One region of the Peribacillus sp. B-H-3 genome, then DNA from elsewhere that is predicted to be linked to it. Evidence: riboswitches for the same ligand, from Rfam matches in the RefSeq annotation. Region 1 holds a riboswitch; each other region holds the start of a gene.

Region 1 (7,871 bases):
GCGGAAATTGATGAGAAGGCGTGACATATACAAGACTTGGCTGATCTTCCTGGAGTTTCTCGATACAGATTCCTTCTTCATCCACCGGTATCGGAAGGACCTTCATAGTATTTAATTCGAAAATTTTTCTCGTTCTTGGATAACCAGGGTCTTCAAAACCTATGGAACTGCCAGGGGCAAACATTTTACATAAAATTTGCATTAAGACAGGGTTCCCGGCACCGATGATGACTTGCTCAGGGAGACAGTGGACGCCGCGTGAATGGTACAGATGCTCTGCAATGAGGGTCCTCAGTTCCAGCTCTCCTAAAACATGTCCCGGATGATAAAGCTCTGGACCAAATTGGTCTAAAACGTTGACCATGCATTTCCGCCATGAGGAAAATGGAAAGCGGGCAGAATCCACATTTCCATAGTGAAAATCGATCAATCGTTTATTTTCTTTTGGTTCTGGGTTGATGGATCCTCTGCCCACTGTATGAATGTCAGGAAAATCAGAATCCTCATAATCAGCAAACCAGCCGCTTCTTGGCTTACTCACAATATAACCTTCAGCGGCAAGCTGTTCATAAGCTCGTTCTACGGTTGTCTGGCTGATGGACAGCTGACATGCGAGGCCCCTCTTGGAAGGAAGCTTCATTCCTTTTTGAATCCTGCCCTTATGAATATTTTCTTTAAAAAACTGATAGAGCTGCTGATAAAGCGGAGCATCCATTCCTCGATTTAAAAAAATCGTGATATCCATGTGTGGTTTCTCCTAACTGGCATGGCTAATTTTACGAAAACTGGCTATTTGCTAAAAAATCTTTCCAGTTTATAGTCATTGTAATCCATAAACAAGGAGTTTGATAAGACGTTCCATGATCAAAAAATAAGATACGAGGTGAAGTGAATGAACAAAGCTGTAAATGGATGGGTGAATGGGTTTATAGGAGTACTCATCTTCAGCGGGTCACTGCCCGCAACACGCTTGGCAGTGGGAGACTTTGATCCGCTGTTCCTCACTGTCTGCCGGGCTTCGATTGCAGGTGTACTGGCAGGTGCTCTTCTTCTAGTCTTCCGGCAGCAGCGCCCTTCAAGGGGCGACATAGTCCCTCTTTTAGTCGTGGCCTTTGGAGTGGTCATTGGGTTTCCGCTGCTGACCGCATTAGCCCTTCAATATGTACCTTCTGCCCATGCCATTATCTTCATTGGGCTTCTTCCGCTCTCGACTGCAATCTTTGGAGTACTCAGGGGTGGGGAGCATCCCCGTCCGGCGTTCTGGATTTTTTCTGCTGCAGGCAGCTTACTCGTCACTGGCTATGCCCTTTTCCAGGGAGGACAATCATCATCGGCTGGTGACACTTTTATGCTGTTTTCGATTATCGTATGCGGCCTCGGATATGCAGAAGGAGCCAGGCTCTCACGCAGGCTGGGGGACTGGCAGGTGATATCCTGGGCTCTTGTTCTGTCGCTGCCCATTATGCTACTGCTCTCATTGTATTTATCTCCGGTCACGTGGAAGGGCATAGGCCATCCTGCCTTCTTCAGCCTTGGTTATGTCAGCATATTCAGCATGCTTGTTGGCTTTGTGTTCTGGTATCGAGGACTTGCCCAGGGCGGCATAGCAGCAGTCGGACAGCTGCAGCTTCTCCAGCCTTTCTTTGGACTTCTGCTTGCTTCTGTAATTCTCCATGAGAAAGTCAGCTGGCTGCTTGTCGCAGTGAATATTGCCGTTGTATTTTGTGTGGCAGCTGCCAGACGGTTCTCAAAGAAACCGGGAGTTCCTTTAAATAACGAGCCCTGACAAAATTAGTACGCAGGGCATTCGGGGCAGTCTGGGATTATTATTGTGAACAACATTCGGTGCCTGTCAAACAAGGATAAGAGGTTTTTCATTTGGAATGAAACGTTTGGCAATCATACAAATGAATAATGGAATATGACAGTCCCTGTTGGTGGGGCTGTTTTTTTAAAAAATAAAATATCCAGTAAAAAACAGGTGAGTATTTTTGTTTTGTGAATGAAATGATATAATCCAACTATCAAAACAAAGAATATCCAAAAACAAACAAACATAAATAAAGTATAGGATGGTGTATGGAGTGCTTGTAGCCGAACGTCAACGAAAGCTTGTAGAGTTAGTCAATGAGAGGATGAGTGTCCGGGTAACCGAATTGAGCAAAATTTTTTCAGTCACGGAAGAGACAATCCGCAGAGATCTGGAAAAGCTGGAAAAGGAAAACCTGCTGAGGAGAAGCCATGGAGGCGCTGTAAGTGTACAAAAAGAAGAGTCTGAGATTTCCTATGTAGAAAGAGAAATCAAGAATGCCTCAGAAAAAAAGCGAATTGCCCTCCAAGCAATCCAACTGATTGAAGAAGGAGATCAAATCGTGCTGGATGCCAGCACGACGGCCTGGTATATGGCAAAGGAGCTGCCGGATATGCAGCTGACCGTGCTGACCAATTCCATCAAAGTGGCCGTAGAGCTCAGCAAAAAAGAACAGATACGTGTCATTTCTACTGGAGGGCAGCTTCTTCCACAGTCCTTATCCTATGTTGGTCCGCTCGCAGAACGCTCGCTCTCCAGCTATCATGTCAATAAGACCTTCCTCTCCTGCAAGGGAGTCCATCTCGAAAGAGGGCTGACAGATTCGAATGAATTCCAGGCGCTGTTAAAAAAGCATATGTTGAACATCGCTGACCAGACGATCCTACTGGCAGACGCCAGCAAATTCGGGGTGCGCACCTTCGCGCACATCACCGACCTCTCCAATATCAGCCTGGTCATTACGAATGGAGAGATTGAGGGATTGTATGAAGATGGATTGAAGGAGAAGGGAATTCAGGTTCAGACGGTGTAATTAGTGGCGCATGCAGGCAGTGTTCTTGGGACCAAAACTGCGGCGGATCCGTTAGGAAATGGTTTAGAGGAAGGGTCTCAAGACCAAAATGAAGGCCGATCAGATGAAAGCTGGTTCAGAGACGGGTTCACAGGAACAAAAATGAGCACTTCTCGAAAAAAGGTTTATGGAAGGAATTAAGAACAAGCCCAAGGTTTAGAATTGAGCATACCATAAAGGAGGACAACCCTTTGATCCAGAGATCCATCTGCATTTTCCCTTCTTTTAAAAAAATAGAGCAAATTCATAATCCTTTCCGATTTGGTAATAAAGTTATAAAATAAAAGATAACAACCGTATATAGCATTCTACTAGGGGAGCCTGTATTCCAGGCTGAGAAAAAAGCGAAGGAGCTTTTTGACCCTTATGGACCTGATCTGGATCATGCCAGCGGAGGGAAGTAGTTTTTTAGTGAATAAAACTAGGACCTTTCTGTGTCCTAGTTTTTTTATATTAGAGGAGGAAGCAAATATGAAGATATCAGAACAAACTGTATTGGTAACAGGTGCGGGAAGGGGTTTGGGTGCTGCCATAGCAGCCGCTTTTGCAAAAGAAGGGGCAAATGTGGTGATTAATTATTATAAGAGCAAAGAAAAAGCCGAGGAGCTTGCCAAGAATTTAGGGAACAAGGTTATTGCCATAAAGGCGGATGTTCGGGACAAAAATGAAGTTCATGAAATGGCTGCTAAAGCAAAGGAATACTTTCATACCGGAATCACAACCATTGTGAACAACGCTTTGATCGATTTTCAGTTTAATCCCCTTACCCAGAAGAATGTTTTTGAGTTGGAATGGGACGGGTTCAACACTCAATTTGAGGGAAGTATAAAGGGTGCTTTAAACACGGTACAGGCATGTGCGGCTGATATGAAGGAAATGGAGTTTGGGCGGATCATCAACATCGGCACCAATTTGTTTCAGAATCCAGTGGTTGCCTATCATGAATACACTACCGGCAAAGCAGCACTGCTGGGCTTTACCCGCAATCTTTCGAAGGAGCTCGGACAGTACGGCATCACGGTCAACATGATTTCCGGAGGCCTTCTTCAGCAGACGGATGCAAGCAGTGTTACGACTGAAGAGGTGTTTGGAATCATCCGGTCTGCGACTCCGCTAAAAAGAGTAACAACACCTGAGGAATTGGCGGATACTGCACTATTCTTCTCATCTCCATGGGCACGGGCAGTCACGGGGCAGAACCTGGTGGTGGATGGAGGATTGGTGATGGATTGATATGGATGAAGGGCGCTTCTTAAATGGGCGCTTTTTCTTTACCATGTCTTTCAGACTATTTTGACAAAAGAGGCTGTTTGATAGGATAATGTAAAAATACTCAAGTATATGAACTATGAACTTCATAAAGGAGGAACCCATGAAATTTGCAAAGAGAATGGAACTGTTTGGGGAAAGTATTTTCACTAAGCTGACAGAAATCCGGAGAAAACGTGAGGTGAAGGGGGAGCCTGTATTTGATCTAAGCATCGGTACGCCCAATATCCCGCCGGCCAGACATATCATTGAGGCTATGTCCTCGGCAGCATTCGATGAAAGGAATTACATATATGCGATTAACGACCAGAGTGGCATGCTGAAAGCGGTGAGCGGCTGGTATCAGAATAGATATCATGTTGAACTTGATCCAAAAACAGAAATTTGTTCATTATTAGGCTCCCAGGAAGGACTCACCCATATTTCATTATCGATTGTAGATGAGGGAGATCTGGTGCTGGTCCCGGATCCAGCTTATCCTGCCTTTATTCACGGACCGCTGCTTGCAGGAGCTGAGCTATATTATATGCCACAGAAAAAAGAGAATGGAAATGTGATCCGGCTCGACGATATCCCGGCGGAGATAGCAGAAAAAGCCAAACTTATGCTGGTGTCTTATCCCAATAATCCTACTGCTGCAGTGGCACCCGATTCTTTTTATGCCGAATTAGTGGCATTTGCAAAAAAATATGACATCATCATTCTTCATGATAATGCCTATAGTGAGCTTGTATTTGACGGCCTGAAAGGCAAAAGCTTTCTTTCGTTTCCGGGTGCAAAGGAAGTCGGTGTGGAATTCAATTCCTTATCCAAAAGCTATGGCCTTGCAGGGGCCAGGATTGGTTTCTGCGTAGGGAATAAAGAGGTTGTGGCTCAATTAAAAGCCCTAAAGTCAAACATGGACTATGGCATGTTTCTGCCGGTTCAAAAGGCGGCCATCGCTGCCATTACAGGTGATCAGCACTGTGTGGAAACAGCGAGGGAGGCATATAAAAAGCGACGGGACGTCCTCTGTGAAGGGTTCACGGAAATAGGATGGGAGATGGAAAAGCCCAAAGCCACCATGTTCATCTGGGCCAGGATTCCTTCTCATTATAAAAAATCCATGGATTTTGCCATGGATATGATTGAAAAAGCAGGAGTATTGGTGACGCCTGGAAGTGCCTTTGGTCCATCTGGGGAAGGATTTGTCCGGATTGCGATGGTGCAGGATGAAGGAGTTTTAAAAGAGGCGGTACAAGCCGTAGAAAAAAGCGGCATCTTAGAGCATGAATTTTTAATCATAAATCAGTAAAAGGATAGTGGAATACATGTCACTGAAAGAAGTAAAAGCGTACTTTAAACAATATGAAATGGAAGTGCGAATCATTGAATCTGAGGAATCCAGCGCAACAGTGGAGCTGGCAGCAAAAGCATTAAACTGTGAACCTGAAAGAATTGCCAAGTCGCTGTCTTTTCATTTAGAAGATCGGGTGATCCTGATCGTAGCTGCAGGGGATGCAAAAGTGGATAACCGGAAATTCAGGGATGAATTTGGTGTGAAAGCCAAAATGCTGAAAGGGGAAGAAGTGGAACCCCTGATTGGCCATCCGGTAGGAGGAGTCTGCCCCTTTGCTGTGAATGACGGGGTAGAGATTTATCTTGATGAATCCTTGAAGCGATTCCAAACCGTCTTTCCTGCCTGCGGGAGCGGCAGCAGCGCAATTGAACTGACCATTCCGGAGATGGAAGAGTATTCCGCTTATATGAAATGGGTGGATGTCTGCAAGGGCTGGCAGGAATAATATGTCCTCCCTTTACAAAGCTTAATATCATATTTGGTGGAAGGAGGAGAGATCATGAGCGTAAAATCAAATCCTGCTACAAAAGATGATAATAAGCTGCCAGAAGACCATAATGCCAGAAACCGTGAAAAAAATATCCAGGAACAGTATAATAAAGAAAAGGGGAGACACAGCTATTCCAAAAAAACAGATCATTTGTGATCCGCTAAACCCTAAATTTTCTTTTAGCGGCAGGTTCATTTTATGACTGCTAAAAAAATACCATGCTTTTGGTAATTTCTGCTCATCTTTTCCAGAATCCTGACTATAATCTAATGGGACACCATTACTTTTGTAGGAGGGGTAAGTTTGGGGAAGTCATTTTTAAAAGCGGCTGGCATTTATTTTGTAATAGGGATATTGATGGGTTTAACGATGGGAATCATCCATGATTTCCGCTTAGCCTCGGTTCATGCCCACATTAATTTATTAGGCTGGGTGTCCATGGCATTATTCGGCTTTTTCTATCATCTTTATCCCGAGGCAGCTAACACAAAATTGAGCAGGGCACATTTCTGGCTTCATCATATCGGCCTGCCGGTCATGATGCTGGGAATAGCGGCTCAGACATTTGGAATGGAGTCTGCACTTGGTGCTGCCATTGCGGGTTCCATCGCAGTGGTGCTGGGTGTCATCTTCTTTGCGGTCAATCTTTTCAGGCATGTGAACATCAAGGAAGCATCTGCCTGAGAAAATTAGGTAAGCCTTAAAAAGACACCCGGCTGGGTGTCTTTTAGGATTTCTTCCCCCTGAGGAAGGCTAGATCCATAAAGGATAAGCCGAGGGCCGTGCCAAATGCGGTAATCAAGAACCCATAAGAATTATTTTTTGCTGGATGAAAGAAATAATTAGAAATATAGATTGTGAAACTGAATAAAAGAAATAAAGTCAATGCATTTACAGTTCGTTTTTTAATTTCCTTCCAATTCAGTTTCCGCACATTCAATATAGATGCAGTAAATATGTATATCACATAGAATAAAAGATAAATGAGATAACCCATGATATATTTAGTAGAAAAAGTGTTATTCATATCCTTATATACGATGAATAAGGTGATTATGGTACTTATAAAAGCTATAACAAACAAAATAAATTCTAACACTCTATAATTCTTTCTCATTTTACACAACCTTGGATGTTCTTTGTATGTACTGATTATCCCAAATTGAGACGGCTTTGTAATTGGCAATTTTTATAGATTGCGGACAAGCTGACATCTATTGGCCGCTGTCAATACGTAATGATGGAAAGGCTGTTAAAATGATTATAAGAAAAGAGCTGTGCTGAACACAGCCCCTGGTGTGTTAGAAAATTTTCTTTCGGTCCCGTTCTTCCTTCAAGATCTCTACAGCTTCCCGGAACCTCATGGAATGAACGACCTCTCTCTCCCTTAAAAAACGCAGTCCATCATTTAAATCGGTATCGTCTGAAATATCAATCAGCCACTGATAGGTCGCCCTTGCTTTTTCTTCAGCCGCAATGTCTTCATACAGATCTGCAATCGGGTCGCCCTTTGCCTGGATATAACTGGCCGTCCAGGGCACTCCGGCAGCATTCTGATAATATAGGGCTTTATCGTGGTTTACATAATGATCTCCGAGCCCTGCATCTCTCATCTGTTCAGGTGTTGCATCTTTGGTTAACTTATAAACCATGGTTGCAATCATTTCTAAATGAGCAAATTCCTCTGTTCCAATATCGGTCAGCAAGCCAACGACCTTATCCGGAATCATCAACGTCTAAGGGCTGAAGATTTAACAAATATATCATCGCATTTCAATCTATTTATGCAGCGAGCTGATTAGATGTCGATAAGTTCAAGGAAACAATACTCTATTAAAACGATTGATTACAGAGAGAACAAATCATTAATCTTTTTTTGGGGTAATATCTT
Region 2 (7,871 bases), 390 kb from region 1:
ACTCATTTTATTTGATATTGACCACTTTAAACAAATCAACGATACGTACGGGCATGCAATCGGAGATGAAGCCATTAAGCATGTTATCAATATATCCAAAAAATTCATAAAACCGGAATATATTCTGGCCAGGTATGGAGGCGAGGAATTTGTCATCTCCCTTTCTGGAGTTTCTATAGAAGAAGCGGGGGGAATAGCCGAAGAAACCCGCAAAAAAATTGCAGAATGCCCATTAATAACAGATGGAAAAATTATTCATATAACTGCCAGCTTCGGAGCAGCAGAAATGAGCAATCACCAGAATCTGAATTCCCTGTTCCATGATGCTGACCAAGCTTTATATGAATCAAAAAAACGGGGAAGAAATACAGTGAGCATTCGGCCTGCTGCCCTTTATATTTAATCTTTCTTTTTGCAATACTAAAAAATGAAGCAGGAGGAGATCGAAATGGTAAATCTGCTGTTGGCCGGTACATGGCATGTGCACACAAGGGGCTTTGTCAAGGAGGCTCTGCAAACAGGAAAAGCCAAACTCAAAGCCGTCTGGGATAATGATGAAGTAAGGGGAAGGGCGGTCGCAGAGGAATTTGGTGTTCCCTTTGAAAGAGATTTGGCAGAAGTACTGAAAAGACAGGATATAGGGGCAGTGATGGTTGAATGTGCAACCACCATGCATAAAGAAGTGATCTTAATGGCCGCCCGCGCTAAAAAACATATTTTTACTGATAAAGCACTTGCCCTCACAGTAGAAGACTGTTTAGAAATACAAACTGCCATCGAAGAAAATGGCGTAAAATTTATGATTTCCCTTGAATCACAAACAATAGGTGCCTACCAATATGCTAAAAAGCTCGTTGATGGGGGAATGCTCGGCAAAGTGACATCTGTTTATTTCAGGCGGGCCCATCAAGCTGCCATCGATAAAAACATGCTGCCTCCCTACTGGTTCGATTCTTCGGAGACCGGCGGAGGAGTTACCCTCGATTTAGGATGCCACGGGCTTTACCTTCTGCCCTATTTTTGCGGAGAACCGGTTAAAGTCACTTGTCTAATGAATGAGCTTTATGGGACTGGAAGCGATGAAATATCCACGACTGTAATCGAATTTGCAGGAGGAGCAATAGGTACGGCCCACACATCTTTCGCTTCATACCGCCTGGATAATATGCTGGAGATTATTGGCACTGAGGGTATTTTAGTCATATCCGGCCATAATGAATCCGGCATGAGGGTGCTCCTGCAGTCCAAATCACTGCCAGGACACGAAGATCTTTCGCCAGTTGACACAGCTAGTCTTTTAAAGGATGCTCAGCTTCCAAGCGCTCAGTTCATAGACTTTGTTATAAATGAAAAAAAAGCACCTGATTATGATATGGATAAAGCAATTATGCTGACACGTCTGATAGAATGCGCCTATGAATCCGCTGAAAAACAAAAAACGGTTTTATATTAAGACTAAAATTAAAACAATTATTATAGGTAAAAAAAGGAATCTATTACTGGATTCCTTTTTCTGTATTGTTGTTTACATAATTTTATTATTAAATATTATAGCTAATGGGATTTTCAAAGAACTAAGCAAAGCACTATGTCTGTTTAAAAGCCGTTATGATGAACATAGCCTGATTTCATTCATATACTGAAACTAAAAGGCAGATTGCGGGGGGATAGCTTCTATGATTACAATAAGGATCGGAGAAAAGGAGTGCTTGTATTATGGAAATCTTGAAGGTTATTTCGAAAAGTTCCGCAGACACATCATAGGAAATAATAAGATGATAAACACTCCATATGGTAAGAAAAAACTAATCTATTCCGATTGGACCGCAAGCGGAAGGTTATATCGGCCGATTGAAAAAACAGTAAGCGAAAGATTCGGCCCTTTTATGGCAAACACCCATACAGAATCTAATTCTACTAGCTCTGTCATGACCCTGGCATATAAAGAGGCTCAAACTATCATCAAAAACCATGTTCAAGCCAGAAAAGAGGATGTCATTATCACTTGCGGTTCCGGCATGACCGCTGCTGTGAATAAATTTCAAAGACTTCTGGGCTTGAAAATACCGGAAAGGTTTCAAAATAAAATCAGCATCTTGGAAGAAGAGCGTCCTGTTGTATTTATTACACATCTTGAGCATCATTCAAATCATACTTCTTGGCTTGAGACCGTTGCCGATGTTGAAATAGTCAGACCGGCGAAGAATGGAAATGTTGATATGGATCACTTGAAGCAGCTTCTAGAAGCCTATAAAAACAGGAAGCTGAAAATAGGATCTTTTTCTGCCTGCTCCAACGTTACAGGAATTATGACTCCCTATCATCAAATGGCCAGGGTGATGCACGAATACGGAGGTATCTGTCTGGTTGATTTTGCGGCATCGGCTCCTTACACAGATATTAACATGCACCCTGAGGATGAGCTGGAAAAGCTCGATGCAATCTTTTTTTCTCCCCATAAATTTCTGGGAGGCCCAGGCACAAGCGGGGTATTGATATTCGATTCCGCTCTATATCAAAATTCTGTACCAGACCATCCTGGTGGAGGCACGGTTATCTGGACCGATCCCTGGGGAAAGCATAAATATTTTGACTCGATCGAACTGCGGGAAGATGGAGGTACTCCAGCAATCCTGCAAACCATCAGGATTGCCTTGTGCATCAAACTTAAAGAGCAAATGGGGACCGAGTTTATTTTAAAAAGGGAAAAAGAAATTTTGAATATTCTCCTGCCCGGAATACAGAAAATAAAAGGAATCACCGTATTGGAAAAAAACGCAGCAGAAAGGCTCGGCATCATTTCCTTTCAAGCAGAAAACATACACTATAATCTCATCGTCAAGCTTTTGAATGACAGATTTGGCTATCAAGTCAGGGGAGGGTGCTCGTGTGCAGGAACCTACGGGCATTATCTGCTGAAAATCAATAAAATTACGTCAAATTCCATTTTTCAGGAAATTGAAAAAGGAGACATGTCAAAAAAGCCTGGATGGGTGCGGGTTTCCGTCCATCCAACTATGTCGAATGAAGAAGTTTATGGATTCCTGCAATCCATGAAGATGATCATGGAAAATATTGAAGAATGGAAAAAAGACTACAGTTATGACAAAGAGACAAATGATTTTCAATTTATTGGGGAAGCAAGAAACAAAACATATAAAATGTTCCAGCTTGATAATCCATAAGGAAAATTGTTTCGGCTGTTTAATGAGCAGCCCTTTTTTTAGTATCAGGCATGGCAATTATCTAGTCGGTAAAAGCCCGCCTCGGGGTGCACACTTCGGCCAGCCACTAAGGAGGCGCAAGGTACCTTAGTGGCTGGAGGAACCGAGGAATAAAATTTTGCTCGGCGAACTGAAATCTGATACGAAGGCTTTATATAGGGATAAGGCTCCATAACAAGTCAAAGACCAAAACAACAAGGCAAGATAGTTACATAGACCTGGAAGTTATTGCGGATGCAAGAAAGTAAAGTCAAAAAGTTTAGCCGCAAAAAAGTATATGTAGTACATTAAAATTAGGGGTAATTTCACGCATCCCAATTCAAAAGTATGGATGCAGGCTGCTTGTATCTCTTTTATGAAAAATAAATTTTCCGAAAATTTAGTTTGCTGATTTCAATATTTTGGTTACAATGATAATAAAGGCATGTTGAAGCAGTGAGCGGTGTCTTCCTTCCAGAGGGGAGGGTGAGATTATGGACCTTGCAACTGCGACATTTGTTGTGGTGTTATTTGGCGTTATTGTTCAAATTGCATCGGCTGTAAAAAAATAACCCGCCCTGATAGGCGGACGGGCAAAAAATAACTCTGTGCATAAGGCAGCGCTCACTTGCGATTCATGTTTGGCCGCAGTATTGGCAGTGCTGCGGCCATTTTTAATCAAGCGCAAGCACGTTAAAGGCGCTTGTTTTTTAATTATATTCAAGACTTTAAAAAAATACGAATTACCATGAAAAAACAATTTAACTTTGTCCCATATTATACCATAAAAGATAGATAAGCAGTAAGATAAAATAGTGATATTTTCTTCGGCTGGCTTTGTCATGAAATGGTGACATGGTTTATAGCATGAACAGGAATAATCCTTAGTGAGAATCTTCTATATTTAAACAAGCCATTATCCAGCAAGGAGAGAAAAGATGAAAAGCGGAAAAGACATTGTTTTTTTAGTTGAAAGAGATTCCTGGATGCTTAGCGTACTGCAGGCCGCCGGGCAGCTTAACCTGCCTGACTGGTGGATATGTGCAGGCTTTGTCCGCTCAAAGGTTTGGGATGTGCTGCACGGCTATACAATAAAAACGCAGCTTCCTGATATTGATGTGATTTATTTTGATAAAACGAATATACAAGAAGATTATGAAAAAGAGCTGGAGCTGAGACTTGGCAAAATTCTCCCTGACTTGCCCTGGTCTGTTAAAAATCAAGCCAGGATGCATAAAGTGAATCACATGGAGCCCTATTCCTCATCATATGAGGCTATGTCTAATTTTCCTGAAACAGCCACAGCACTGGGAGTCCGTTTCAATGAAAAAGGCAAAGTGGAACTGGCTGCACCCTGGGGTGTTAATGATCTTCTGGCACTAGAGGTGAGGCCCACCCCCCTTTTTTCCAAGTCTGGTCCTTATCATCAGGTTTACAAGGATCGCAGGGCTAAGAAAGGCTGGGATCAAACATGGCCAGAAATTAAGATATTCAGCTGAATTAAACACAGGAAAGCAGGAGCCATGAAAAGGAATTATTCTTTACAACTTTTTTTTAGTATGCTATCTTAGATTCACATTAAAAGGTATTATAAAAACCTTCTTAATGAAAAATTACATATGTACGAATTTCACTAGGGGAGCCATTGGCTGAGACTGAACAATTGTTCTAAACCCTTTGAACCTGATCTGGATCATACCAGCGTAGGGAAGCTGAAAGAAACGTTTTTGTCATCTTTTATATTGGCATTGCCTTTCCGCCCGCTCCCTATTTCAGGAGCGGGCTTTTCATATTTCAAACGAAGGAGATGTATAACATGGAGGGTTACAGCGCATTAGCCAGCATCATTTCACAAAAAGCTGAAGAAAAGAGCGAGGAACTGCTGCAGCTTTTAACCCGGCTCATAGCTTTTCCGACAATTAGCCCCCCTGCCAGAAACACAGCCAGCATCCAGGATTATATGGACAGCTACTTAAAAGAACTCGGTTTTCAAACTGAGAAGTGGGAACTTTATCCCGGCGATTGGAACGTTGCTGGCGTTATGCCGGGAAAATCAAGCAATACATATAACAGTTTAATTATTAACGGACATGTGGATGTGGCGGAAACGGGGGATATTTGCGGGTGGGATAATAATCCATTTACTGCAAGCCTGAAGGGTCCCTATCTATATGGCAGAGGCGCTGCAGATATGAAAGGAGGTATCGCTGCCTCCCTGATGGCCATTAAGCTCCTAAAAGAGCTTGAAATCCCTCTCAATGGCGATCTGCAATTTCAATCTGTTACTGGTGAGGAGGCAGGAGAAACTGGCACACTTTCCTGCATCGAGAGGGGCTATACAGCAGACTTCGCTATTGTTGCTGATACAAGTGATATGCATATTCAGGGACAGGGAGGTGTTATAACAGGCTGGATAACCATTCAGGGCAAAGAAACTTTTCATGATGGACTCCGGTCAAGGATGAATACTGCAGGCGGAGGGATTTTCGGAGCAAGTGCCATTGAAAAAATGATGAAGATTATAGAAAGCCTTCAGGAATTGGAACGCCACTGGGCTGTGACAAAGTCGTATGCTGGTTTCCCTCCCGGCTCCAATACGATAAACCCTGCAGTTATTGAAGGAGGGCGGCATGCCGCATTCATTGCAGATAGGTGTTCACTCTGGATAACAGTACATTTTTATCCTGATGAAAATCATGAAAAAATCATAAAGGATATAGAAAATCATGTAAGGCGTGTGGCTGCTTCTGATCCCTGGCTTAGTGAAAATATGCCGGTTTTTAAATGGGGAGGGAAATCCATGCTTGAGGATAGGGGAGAAATCTTTCCTTCACTGGAGCTTGACCTAAATCATAGAGGAACCCAAACGCTAATGTCATCATTCAACGAGCAATTAACAGAGAAACCGCGTACTGGCATGTCTCAGACTGTTAATGATGCTGGATGGTTTGGCCATAAAGGTATTCCTGCAGTCATCTTTGGACCTGGAAAGCTTGAAGATGCACATGCGGTAAACGAAAAAATTGAATTTCGGCAATTAATCGATTATATGAAGGTCATGGCATTATTTATTTCGAAATGGTGCAACACCAAAAAGGAGGGTAAGGAATGACATTTACTCAAACACTGCATCGGAATGTACAGGAAATTTGGGCAAAAACACACCATCATCCATTTATTACCGGTATTGGCACTGGTGAATTGCCTGAAGAAGCCTTTATCAGATATATGAAGCAGGATTATATCTTTTTAATTGAATACAGCAGGCTATTTGCTCTAGGGGTCTTAAAAGCCCGTGATTTTCAGACGATGAGTGAGTTTTCCGGGATTCTGAATGAGACACTGCACGGTGAAATGGAGCTGCACCGGAACTACGCAAGAAAATTTGGTATAAGCTGCCGTGATTTGGAAGATTCCTCACCTACCCCAACAAACCTTGCATACACAGGATACATGCTTAATGCAGGACAAAATGGATCCCTTGCAGAATTAGCTGCAGCTCTTTTACCATGTATGTGGAGCTACTGGGAAATCGGGAGAATGCTCAAAAAAAAATACCCTGGCTCTGACGCACATCCTTTATACGGTGAATGGGTCTCAATGTATGCTTCTGAGGAATTCGGCAAGGTTGCACAGTGGCTGATCAAGCTCCTGGATTCACTGGCAGATGGAAAGCCTATGTTGGAACTTGATATTCTCACTGACCATTTCATGACATCTTCACGCTTTGAATATATGTTCTGGGACAGCGTGTACAAAGGAGATGATTGGCCTGTTTGACTATATGCTGTTAATAGAAAAACTGTCATTTGCCTTTCCCGCTGAAAAAGGCAAAAAACCTATTTTTATAGATCTGTCCATGAAAGTAAAGCAAGGAGAATTTGTTTCGGTCATTGGTGCCAGCGGTTCAGGAAAAAGCACTCTGTTTAAACTGATTTCAGGTTTGCTTCAGCCTGATAGAGGAGGTATTGCACTTAAAGGCTTGTTATCTAAAAATATACTTGGCAAGGTAGGATACATGCCGCAAAAGGATCTGCTGATGCCTTGGAGGACACTGCTTGGAAATATGCTTCTGCCGGCGGAACTTTCAGGGGCAGATAAAAAACGCAGCACAAAAGAAATTGTGGAATGGATTGACAGGTTTGGATTATCCGGCTATGAAAATGCTTATCCTCATGAGCTTTCAGGTGGGATGAAGCAAAGAGCTGCCTTTTTAAGAACAATTATGACAGGCAAAGACCTTTTATTGCTGGATGAACCTTTTGGTGCACTTGATTCAATGACAAAACGCAGCATGCAAAGCTGGCTGCTGGAGCTGTGGGGAGAGCTGGAGAAAACCGTTTTATTTATCACGCATGATCTTGAGGAAGCGATATTGTTAAGTGACAGAATTTATATACTTGGTAAAAAGGAAGGAAGCCTTAAAGAAATAAAGGTGGAATTTCCGAGGCCAAGGACTCCGGATTTTATTTACGAGCCGCTTTTTTTGAAGAAAAGAAAAGAATTGGAAAGGCTGATTCAGCATGAAGAGCACATGGAAACAATGGAGCAATAATTATGGTTTATTTATTCTTGCTGCAGTCATTTTTTTAAGTTTGTGGGAGTGGATGGTCAAAAGGGGGGATATTCCATCATTTATTCTTCCGGCTCCAACAGCAATTTTCACAT
Region 3 (7,871 bases), 1.1 Mb from region 1:
GCTCCATAATTAAGGATGCATCTTGTCCTGTCCTGATAGCTAAATAGTGCTTAACATCCCCCTATCTAAACTTCTGTTTCCAAAAGGCTCTGCTTTTGACTGGCGGCTGCATCAGCACCATGCAGCCGCCGATTATCTGCATCAAATTCAACTTGGTTTATTCTGCATCCCGTTCACCAGCTCTTGGTACCTTTGTACTGCATCTAGTTTGTCGGCTGTACTGTAAAGCCGGTAATTATCCTCATCCAATATACGGTAATGCTGGCTGATTATATTTTGCTGAAGCACAAATCCGTATTTGGCAGAAACCTCCTTCCACCAGACCTTGCCGCCCATTGTTTTTTCATTTTTAAAAACAGCACCAGCCCTGGCGACCGTTTCAACCGCTTCAAGCGGATCTCCTCCAAAGGAAGACTGTATAACATCGCTTTCGCGAAAAAGCGCACATATGGCAATCACTGCCGTCCAGCCAGCCTGGGTTCTGCCTTTTTCAATTTGAACCAGAGTTTTTTTTGACAGCCCTATTATTTCCGCCATTTTATCCTGTGTATAACCCATTTCCACCCTGACAAGCTTGATCTTGTCCGAGACAATCTCAATAATATCCTGCTTATTCACACTCTCACCGCCTTTTAAGGCCTCTGCCAAGAAATAAAAGCCGCCATGTACTGGCAGCTTAAAACACATTTATTTTTTTAACGGGCCTGTACTGCAATCTGATGAACAAGACTTCTTTAAAGCACAAGCACCGCATTTTCCCTGTTTAGATTTGCTGATGAATTTATACATGGCCCATGATGCATATCCAATGATCAATGCGCCTAAAATGAAATTAATCATGAAGCTGCCTCCTGTCAGAAAAATAATTTTCCTCCTTGATAAATGGCAATCGAAATGATGTAGGCAAGTATTAAAGCATACACAACAGCAAAAAACGTCCATTTCTTAGAGTTGGTTTCTTTGAAGATAGTCGCAGTAGTAGCCAGGCAAGGGATATACAATAAGATAAATGCCATGAAGCTATATGCTGATAGCGGTGTAAAGAAATCACCCAGCAATCCCTGCAGGCGAACATCTCCTGAAGTATGGTAAATGATATTCATCGATGATATAATCGCTTCTTTTGCTAAAAATCCAGTAATCAGCGATGCTCCAGCCTGCCAGGTCCCAAATCCTAATGGTGCCAGCAGGGGAGCGACCGTACCGCCAATCATGGCAAGGAAACTATCATCCATATTCACTCCCCATCCGGACAGGCCGGAATTAGAAAGCAGCCAAATAAAAACGGAGCCTGCAAAAATGAATGTTCCAGCCTTTTTAACAAAGCCTTTTCCCTTATCCCACGTGCTTCTCCAAAGGGCTTTTCCCTGAGGCATGCGATACGGCGGCAGCTCTATTACAAAAAAGGAGCTTTCACCTTTTAAAATGGTGGAAGAAAATATCTTTGCCAGAACAAGTGCGACTGCTATTCCTAGCAAATAAAGCGATAATACGATTAAAGCCTTATTGTGCACAAAGAACGCGCCGGCAAAAAGTGTATAAACGGGCAGCCTGGCCGAGCAGGACATTAAGGGTGTAAGCAGGATAGTCAGCAGCCTTTCCTTAGGCTGTTCAATTGTTCTTGCAGACATGATCCCGGGCACGTTGCATCCAAATCCTATTATCATGGGAATGAATGCTTTTCCGTTCAGCCCGACAGATTCCATCAGCCGGTCCATTACCAGAGCCACCCGTGCCATATAGCCCGAATCCTCAAGGATGGATATAAATAAGAATAAAATAAAGATCTGTGGCACAAATACAAGCACTCCGCCCACACCGGCCACAATTCCATCCAAAATAAGCGATTTAATAAAACCGGATGCACCTGCTGCATTCAGGATCAGGGTAATCGTTTTAGTCAGCGGACCTGACATGAAGGCATCCAGGGCATTGGATAATGGAAAGCCAAACCAGTCAAAAGTCAGCATAAACATGAGATACATGACGCCGCAAAAAATAGGGATGCCAAGGTATTTGTTTGTCACAATCGCATCCACACGATCTGTCAAGGTGAGTGTTTTCGTCTCTTTGCGCTCCATTACTTCATGAATGATTTCTTTTATCTTCTTCTGCCTTGTTTCATATATATAAGATTCAGCGCTTTTCGAATTCCCGGCAGCTATGACTTTTTGATTGATTACAGAAATGAACTCCTCAAGCCATTGATGATCAGCGTATTGCTCAAGATAATGCTTTACATCAGGATTCCCTTCCAGCAGCTGAAGGCACAGCCATCGGACAGATAATCGTGTTTCAGGCAGCTGTTTTCCCAAAAGAACAATGCCTTCCTCGACCGCTTGTCCATAATCAATGAAAGAACTTAAAGGAACCTGCACGTTTTCTTGAACGACTACCTCTGCAAGTTCGTCACACCCTGACCCATTTCTTGCGGTTATCGGAACAACAGGCGATCCCAAAATGGAGCTCAGCTTACCTGCATTAATTTTAATGCCTCGTTTATCAGCAACATCACCCATATTCAAACCAATAACAATAGGCTTTCCATATTCCATGATTTGCATGGTCAAATGAAGGTTTCTTTCTAGCTGGGAGGCATCCAGTATATTCAGCACAGTCCTGCACGTTTCATTCAAAAAGAACTGAGTGACAACACCTTCATCGCGCGAAAGGGGATTGAGAGTATATACGCCTGGCAAATCAATAATCTTTCCGCTTGAATGCTTTAATGTGCCTACCTTTTTTTCTACCGTTACGCCGCTCCAATTTCCTACATATTCATATGAACCAGTTAAGTGGTTGAATAGTGAGGTTTTTCCTGTATTCGGGTTTCCAAGCAGTGCAATGCTCATGCCAATTCCCGCTCTACTTCTATCTCGTTAGCATCTCTGCGCCTGATGGCAACTGATTGCCCATTGCACTCTATCATATAAGGTCCGCCAAATGGCATGATGCATCTAAGGCAAACCTCAGAGCCTTCACAAATCCCTAAATCAAGCAGCCTTCTTCTCACTAGCTGGTTTGTCTTTACCATGCTAAAAACCACTGCTTTTTCCCCTGCCTTTAAGCCTGTTAACATGCTGATCCCCCCAAACAGTGAAAAATGTATCTCAATATATGTTTTTTTAATATGGATTACAGGCAGCCCAACTGGAAGCCTGGTTCTAAAATAGCGCAATGACAGATTATCTTGTCAATTAATGATATGAAAATGATTATCATTTACATTTGATATTTATCATTATATTACATAACAAAAGAAAATAGAAAGAAATATTCTTCTAAAAACTAAAATTACATTTCTTCTTTTTCCAGAAGAGGACTTTCATGTAAATAAGAATGAATTCCGGATGGCTTATATATCTGCTCCAGAGAGATCACAGGTCTTATGTACAGCTAATTAAAGCTGTGACAAACATATAGAAGTCATTGGGATTAGAACGGAACACTATGGTGCCATAAAAGCTTTCATCCTCAGTTGGGTGGTTTTGCTGCACTGGATAATTTGCTATCTTTTCACATTTAAATTAAATCTCTTATACTAGCCATTTAGCCTTATTTTTCTTCAATTGCACCCAAAATGTTTTTTCTCCATTCGGACAAATGCTGCCATTTCCTGCTGGCCTTTTCCCCTATCTTTCCGACCTTTTCCGAGACTATCAAACATTTCTTCCGGAAAATCTGCAAAATTTGCTGAATTAATTAAATTTACAAATATTCTGTCATCTATAATAATTAAGAAGAATTTTATTTAATTGAGGAGGAATTTTATGAAGCGTAAATCTATGGGATTAGCACTCGCTGCAGGACTAGTCCTGACTGGCGGGACCGTACAGGCTACAGCTGCAAAGAAGCCGGTTGTCCATCATGAGCAAACCGTACAAAGCAGCTTCCTTAAGAAACTCAGTGCAGACAGAATGTACAACACCATTGCATTGCTTTCGAAACAGCCCCGTGAAGCTGGAACTGAAGGGGAGCTGAAGGCTGTACATTACATAGAAAATGAGTTTAAGAAGCTTGGCATGAAGACAAAAATTCAGCCTTTCCCTATTTATGACTTTAAAACAAATCACGCATATGCAAAAATTGCCGGCCAGGATATTGAAGAAAAACCGTATGCATTCAGCGGAAGCGGAAGCGGAAAAGTTACTGCCCCACTCGTATATGCAGGCAAAGCAAAGCCAGAAGAAATTGGCGATGTAAAAGGGAAAATCGCACTGGTTGAGCGGGGAGACATTCCTTTCATTGAGAAAATCGCAAATGTTATCGCCAAAGGAGCTGCTGGAGTTATTATGTTTAACAACTCTGCAGAAGGCAATCAATTTGGACAGGCCGGCGAGGGGCAAAATATTCCTGCTGTTGCCATCACACGGTCTTCCGGGCTGAAGATTATAGAGCAGCTAAAAACAGAACAGCTCACTGCGACTCTGGACGTTGATATCCAAAAAATAGAAAAAACCTCCTACAATGTTATCGCCAGCATGAAACCCACTTCCAAAAAGTCAACCGGCCAGGTTATCACCATCGGCTCCCATCACGATTCTGTACACGGCGGACCCGGAGCTAATGATGATGCTTCCGGAGTATCAGCTGTCCTCGAACTGGCAAGAGTACTTTCCAAAGAAAAAACAGATACCGAAATCCGCTTCCTGACATTCGGCTCTGAAGAAAGAGGCCTTGTCGGATCATCCTACTATGCTGCACACCTTCCAAAGACAGATACAGACCGGATGGTAGCGCACTTTCAGATGGACATGATTGGCGGACGTGATGCAGGTAAAGGCAAGCCAGCCGGAGGCTTGATCATGTATACAATTGACGGCAAAAAAAACCTGGTGACAGATCTTGGTGCAAAATACAGCTACCAAATATTCAAAGAAACCATTCCTTACGGTGAATTGGGCCGCAGTGATCACCAGCCGTTCCATGAGCTTGGCATCCCTTCTGCCTTGTTCATTCATTCGCCTGTCGAACCATGGTATCACCAGCCGACAGATACACTGGATAAAATCGATAAAAAGAAATTGCTTCAAGTTGCTAAGATTGTCGGCTCGTCAGCTTATGAAATAGCTGATCCGAAATCGCCCGCCATTGTAAAATATCCATTTGAAGACCGTCCAGTAGATTGACAAAAAGGGGCTCGCCTAAATTTAAGCGAGCCCCTATCTTCTTTTGGGACAGAATCATTGTATATACAGTCATGTGCATGCCCATTACGTAATATATGGGCTGCGTCTATTTCATCTGCTGATTCCCGCTTCAGCCAACAAGCGGAAAAAAACAGGATTTCAGCATTAACAAAAGCACAGTAATATTTCCCGAGGAACATCATTACATGCCGATAAAAAAACCATCACCATACTATGCCTGGTAAGACTTTTTGATCAGTACCTTTGAAGCTCCCGAGTATAACAGCACCACTATAATCGCTGACAGGATAAAGCTTGCCAGCATGTACGTGCCATTGTAAACCAGTGAGTAAACAGCCACATTCTGTCCTTTAGGCGTATATGACGCAAAGAATACAATGCCTGAAGTGAAATGGCACAAAAATCTCAGAAAACTTCCAAGAAGGATGCCGGCTATTCCGTACATTTTCCCCTTGCCGGTATGGCCTTCTTTATAGCTGGTGACAACTTTGTTCATAAATATCCCTGATATTCCCACGAGGGAAAATGCAAGGAAGTAATCAAGAAACCCCTGCACAGGATGAGCAATAACCGGGCTTCCAATAACGATTTGGAGAAGTCCCAAAAGCAGCCCTGTCACAACCCCTCCTTTTACACCCCAGCGGTATGCCATCAGAAAGATCGGGACCATCGCTATGGACACCGAACCTCCTTGAGGCCATATTCTTGAAAAGATAAAACCAGATACTAAATCAAGCAGCAGTGCCAAAGCAGCAAATACAGCCACTTCAACCATAAACAATGTCTTATTTTGCATATTTTTCCTCCTTCTCCCCAGTGAGAAGCTTACAAGAGCCTGCCTGCATGTTTTTTTTGCAAACGCAAAAAAAGCAATACAGGGCGGTAATGGATTCCCTTTATTGCTTTTATCCAAAACCACATCCCTACGCTAGCATTAACTAACAGGTTCATAGGGTCTGAACTCAATCGCTCACTCTCAGCCGTTAGGGCTCCCCTTGTGGATTACTATATTTTTTTATCCTCGAAAGAAATATACTACTTGTTTCAGGAATTTACAAGCACAAAATTTCTGCAGAAACTGACTTTATTCCTTAAAAATATTAAACTGAAGAACATTTTTATCTGTTAAAAAGGGTTTTTTTTCTATACTATAGAATTAGAACTAGGACTAGGACGAAATGATCTTATAATTTACCTTAGTCGGAGGCCATAATGGTGTTTATTAATGAAACATTTATTGACTTTTTAATTTTCTATAAGGAAAGTATTGTTTCAGAATGGAATGAGAGGATCAACATTTCCTCATATGACCCATATATGGAGAATATCGCGGAAAATGTGGAGCGTTTTTTTGATTTAATCATCAAGTCCCTAAGTGAGCCGGAAAACTTGGTGGACGAGTATATTAAAAGCTACTCCCATCTTGTTGCCGGTGAACGTTACAAAGCAAATATACATATTGATGAATTTATTCACAACTGTTCACTGGGCAGATCCATTATTTATTGCCGGCTGACAGAATTGCAAAAATCCCCTGAAGAGCTCTGTAATGTGCTGCTGCGGATCAATGAATGTTTTGACAAGTGCATTTTTTACACGGTTTCACACTATTCAGAGCTAAAAACACAAATTATAGAATCACAGTATAATTTTCTGAGCCAAACCCATAAGGACAGGCTCACCTTGCTCGGGCAGATGACGTCTAGCTTTGTTCATGAATTCAGGAATCCGCTTACTTCAATCATGGGATTTGTTCAGCTTCTGCAGTCAGAGAATACTGAAATCAAATATTTGGATATCATTTCAAAAGAATTGGAACAGCTCAATTATAGGATTACCCAATTTCTGAATTTATCCAAAAAAGAAAGCATGGTATATGAAGCAAAACTCTTTTCTGTGAGTGAATTAGCCCATGAAGTTATTGAGTTCCTGTATCCTGCCATCCTTGAGGTGAATGCTGCCATCTCGGTCAGTATTCCAGACGGGATTTATATCAATGGAGCTAAAGAAGAATTCAGACAGGTTTTCATCAATATCATTCTAAATGCACTGGATGTCATTTCAAGTATCAATTTGCCATCCATAAGCATAACCGCCGCGGAAAACCCTGAAGGCTATCTTACGCTGCATATTGCAAACAATGGTCCGAAAATTCCGGATGACATTATTTCTACTATATTCGAACCATTTACCACCACGAAAAAAACAGGCACAGGACTTGGATTATTTGTCTGCAGGGAAATTATCGAAAAACACAACGGCACATTAAGCTGTACCTCTTCTGCTTCACTGACGACTTTTACCATACATACTCCATGTGTTAAACCAGGATTGGATTATGAAATACATCCATAAAAATCAGCAGTTCCATTGGAGCTGTTTTTTTATGGACGGATTCACCTATATCCTTCCCCCAATCCTGTTCCAAATCGTTTATTCCTGCCTGATTAGGGGTATTTCAAAATAAGAGGCCTTCTATGCCGGGAAACCGTAACCTTTGACTGGTGCATATCTTTTTCCTTATACTAGTTACAAACTAGACAAGCCCTATCCTTCATGAAATAAAATGCGCAGTACAATAGAATAATAAAGCTAGCAGGCAAATAATTTTATTGGCGGTTAAACGGAAGGTTCAAGAGGCCTTGCGGTGAAATCGCGCCGGTTATATCAGCAAGCAGGAATAGCCGAACCTATTTTTATGAGGCCATTTAATATGAACAG

The links. Region 1 has a riboswitch for thiamine pyrophosphate ahead of ACN6MY_RS12440 (3-oxoacyl-ACP reductase). Riboswitches for the same ligand answer to the same signal wherever they lie in the genome.
Region 2: another riboswitch for thiamine pyrophosphate. It lies ahead of ACN6MY_RS14395 (acetylornithine deacetylase); the one in region 1 lies ahead of ACN6MY_RS12440 (3-oxoacyl-ACP reductase).
Region 3: another riboswitch for thiamine pyrophosphate. It lies ahead of thiT (energy-coupled thiamine transporter ThiT); the one in region 1 lies ahead of ACN6MY_RS12440 (3-oxoacyl-ACP reductase).

The regions. Positions count from the first base shown of each region.
Region 1 covers NZ_CP183879.1:2,500,597-2,508,467, forward strand. The annotation lists gene ACN6MY_RS12425 (PLP-dependent aminotransferase family protein) at 1-745, opposite strand, end outside; gene ACN6MY_RS12430 (DMT family transporter) at 893-1,786, shown strand; gene ACN6MY_RS12435 (DeoR/GlpR family DNA-binding transcription regulator) at 2,085-2,843, shown strand; TPP riboswitch at 3,186-3,298, shown strand; gene ACN6MY_RS12440 (3-oxoacyl-ACP reductase) at 3,354-4,115, shown strand; gene ACN6MY_RS12445 (aminotransferase class I/II-fold pyridoxal phosphate-dependent enzyme) at 4,255-5,445, shown strand; gene ACN6MY_RS12450 (YbaK/EbsC family protein) at 5,462-5,935, shown strand; gene ACN6MY_RS12455 (DUF3941 domain-containing protein) at 5,990-6,136, shown strand; gene ACN6MY_RS12460 (cytochrome-c oxidase) at 6,284-6,664, shown strand; partial or broken gene cotJC (spore coat protein CotJC) at 7,282-7,707, opposite strand.
Region 2 covers NZ_CP183879.1:2,887,930-2,895,800, reverse strand. The annotation lists gene ACN6MY_RS14415 (histidine kinase N-terminal 7TM domain-containing protein) at 1-403, shown strand, start outside; gene ACN6MY_RS14410 (Gfo/Idh/MocA family protein) at 449-1,453, shown strand; gene ACN6MY_RS14405 (aminotransferase class V-fold PLP-dependent enzyme) at 1,677-3,185, shown strand; gene ACN6MY_RS14400 (nucleotidyltransferase family protein) at 4,142-4,702, shown strand; TPP riboswitch at 4,829-4,931, shown strand; gene ACN6MY_RS14395 (acetylornithine deacetylase) at 5,020-6,315, shown strand; gene tenA (thiaminase II) at 6,312-6,983, shown strand; gene ACN6MY_RS14385 (ABC transporter ATP-binding protein) at 6,967-7,758, shown strand; gene ACN6MY_RS14380 (ABC transporter permease) at 7,727-7,871, shown strand, end outside.
Region 3 covers NZ_CP183879.1:1,385,067-1,392,937, reverse strand. The annotation lists gene ACN6MY_RS06875 (universal stress protein) at 1-47, shown strand, start outside; gene ACN6MY_RS06870 (helix-turn-helix transcriptional regulator) at 148-618, opposite strand; gene ACN6MY_RS06865 (FeoB-associated Cys-rich membrane protein) at 688-840, opposite strand; gene feoB (ferrous iron transport protein B) at 855-2,852, opposite strand; gene ACN6MY_RS06855 (FeoA family protein) at 2,849-3,079, opposite strand; gene ACN6MY_RS06850 (M28 family peptidase) at 3,771-5,129, shown strand; gene thiT (energy-coupled thiamine transporter ThiT) at 5,362-5,946, opposite strand; TPP riboswitch at 6,054-6,156, opposite strand; gene ACN6MY_RS06840 (histidine kinase N-terminal domain-containing protein) at 6,363-7,505, shown strand.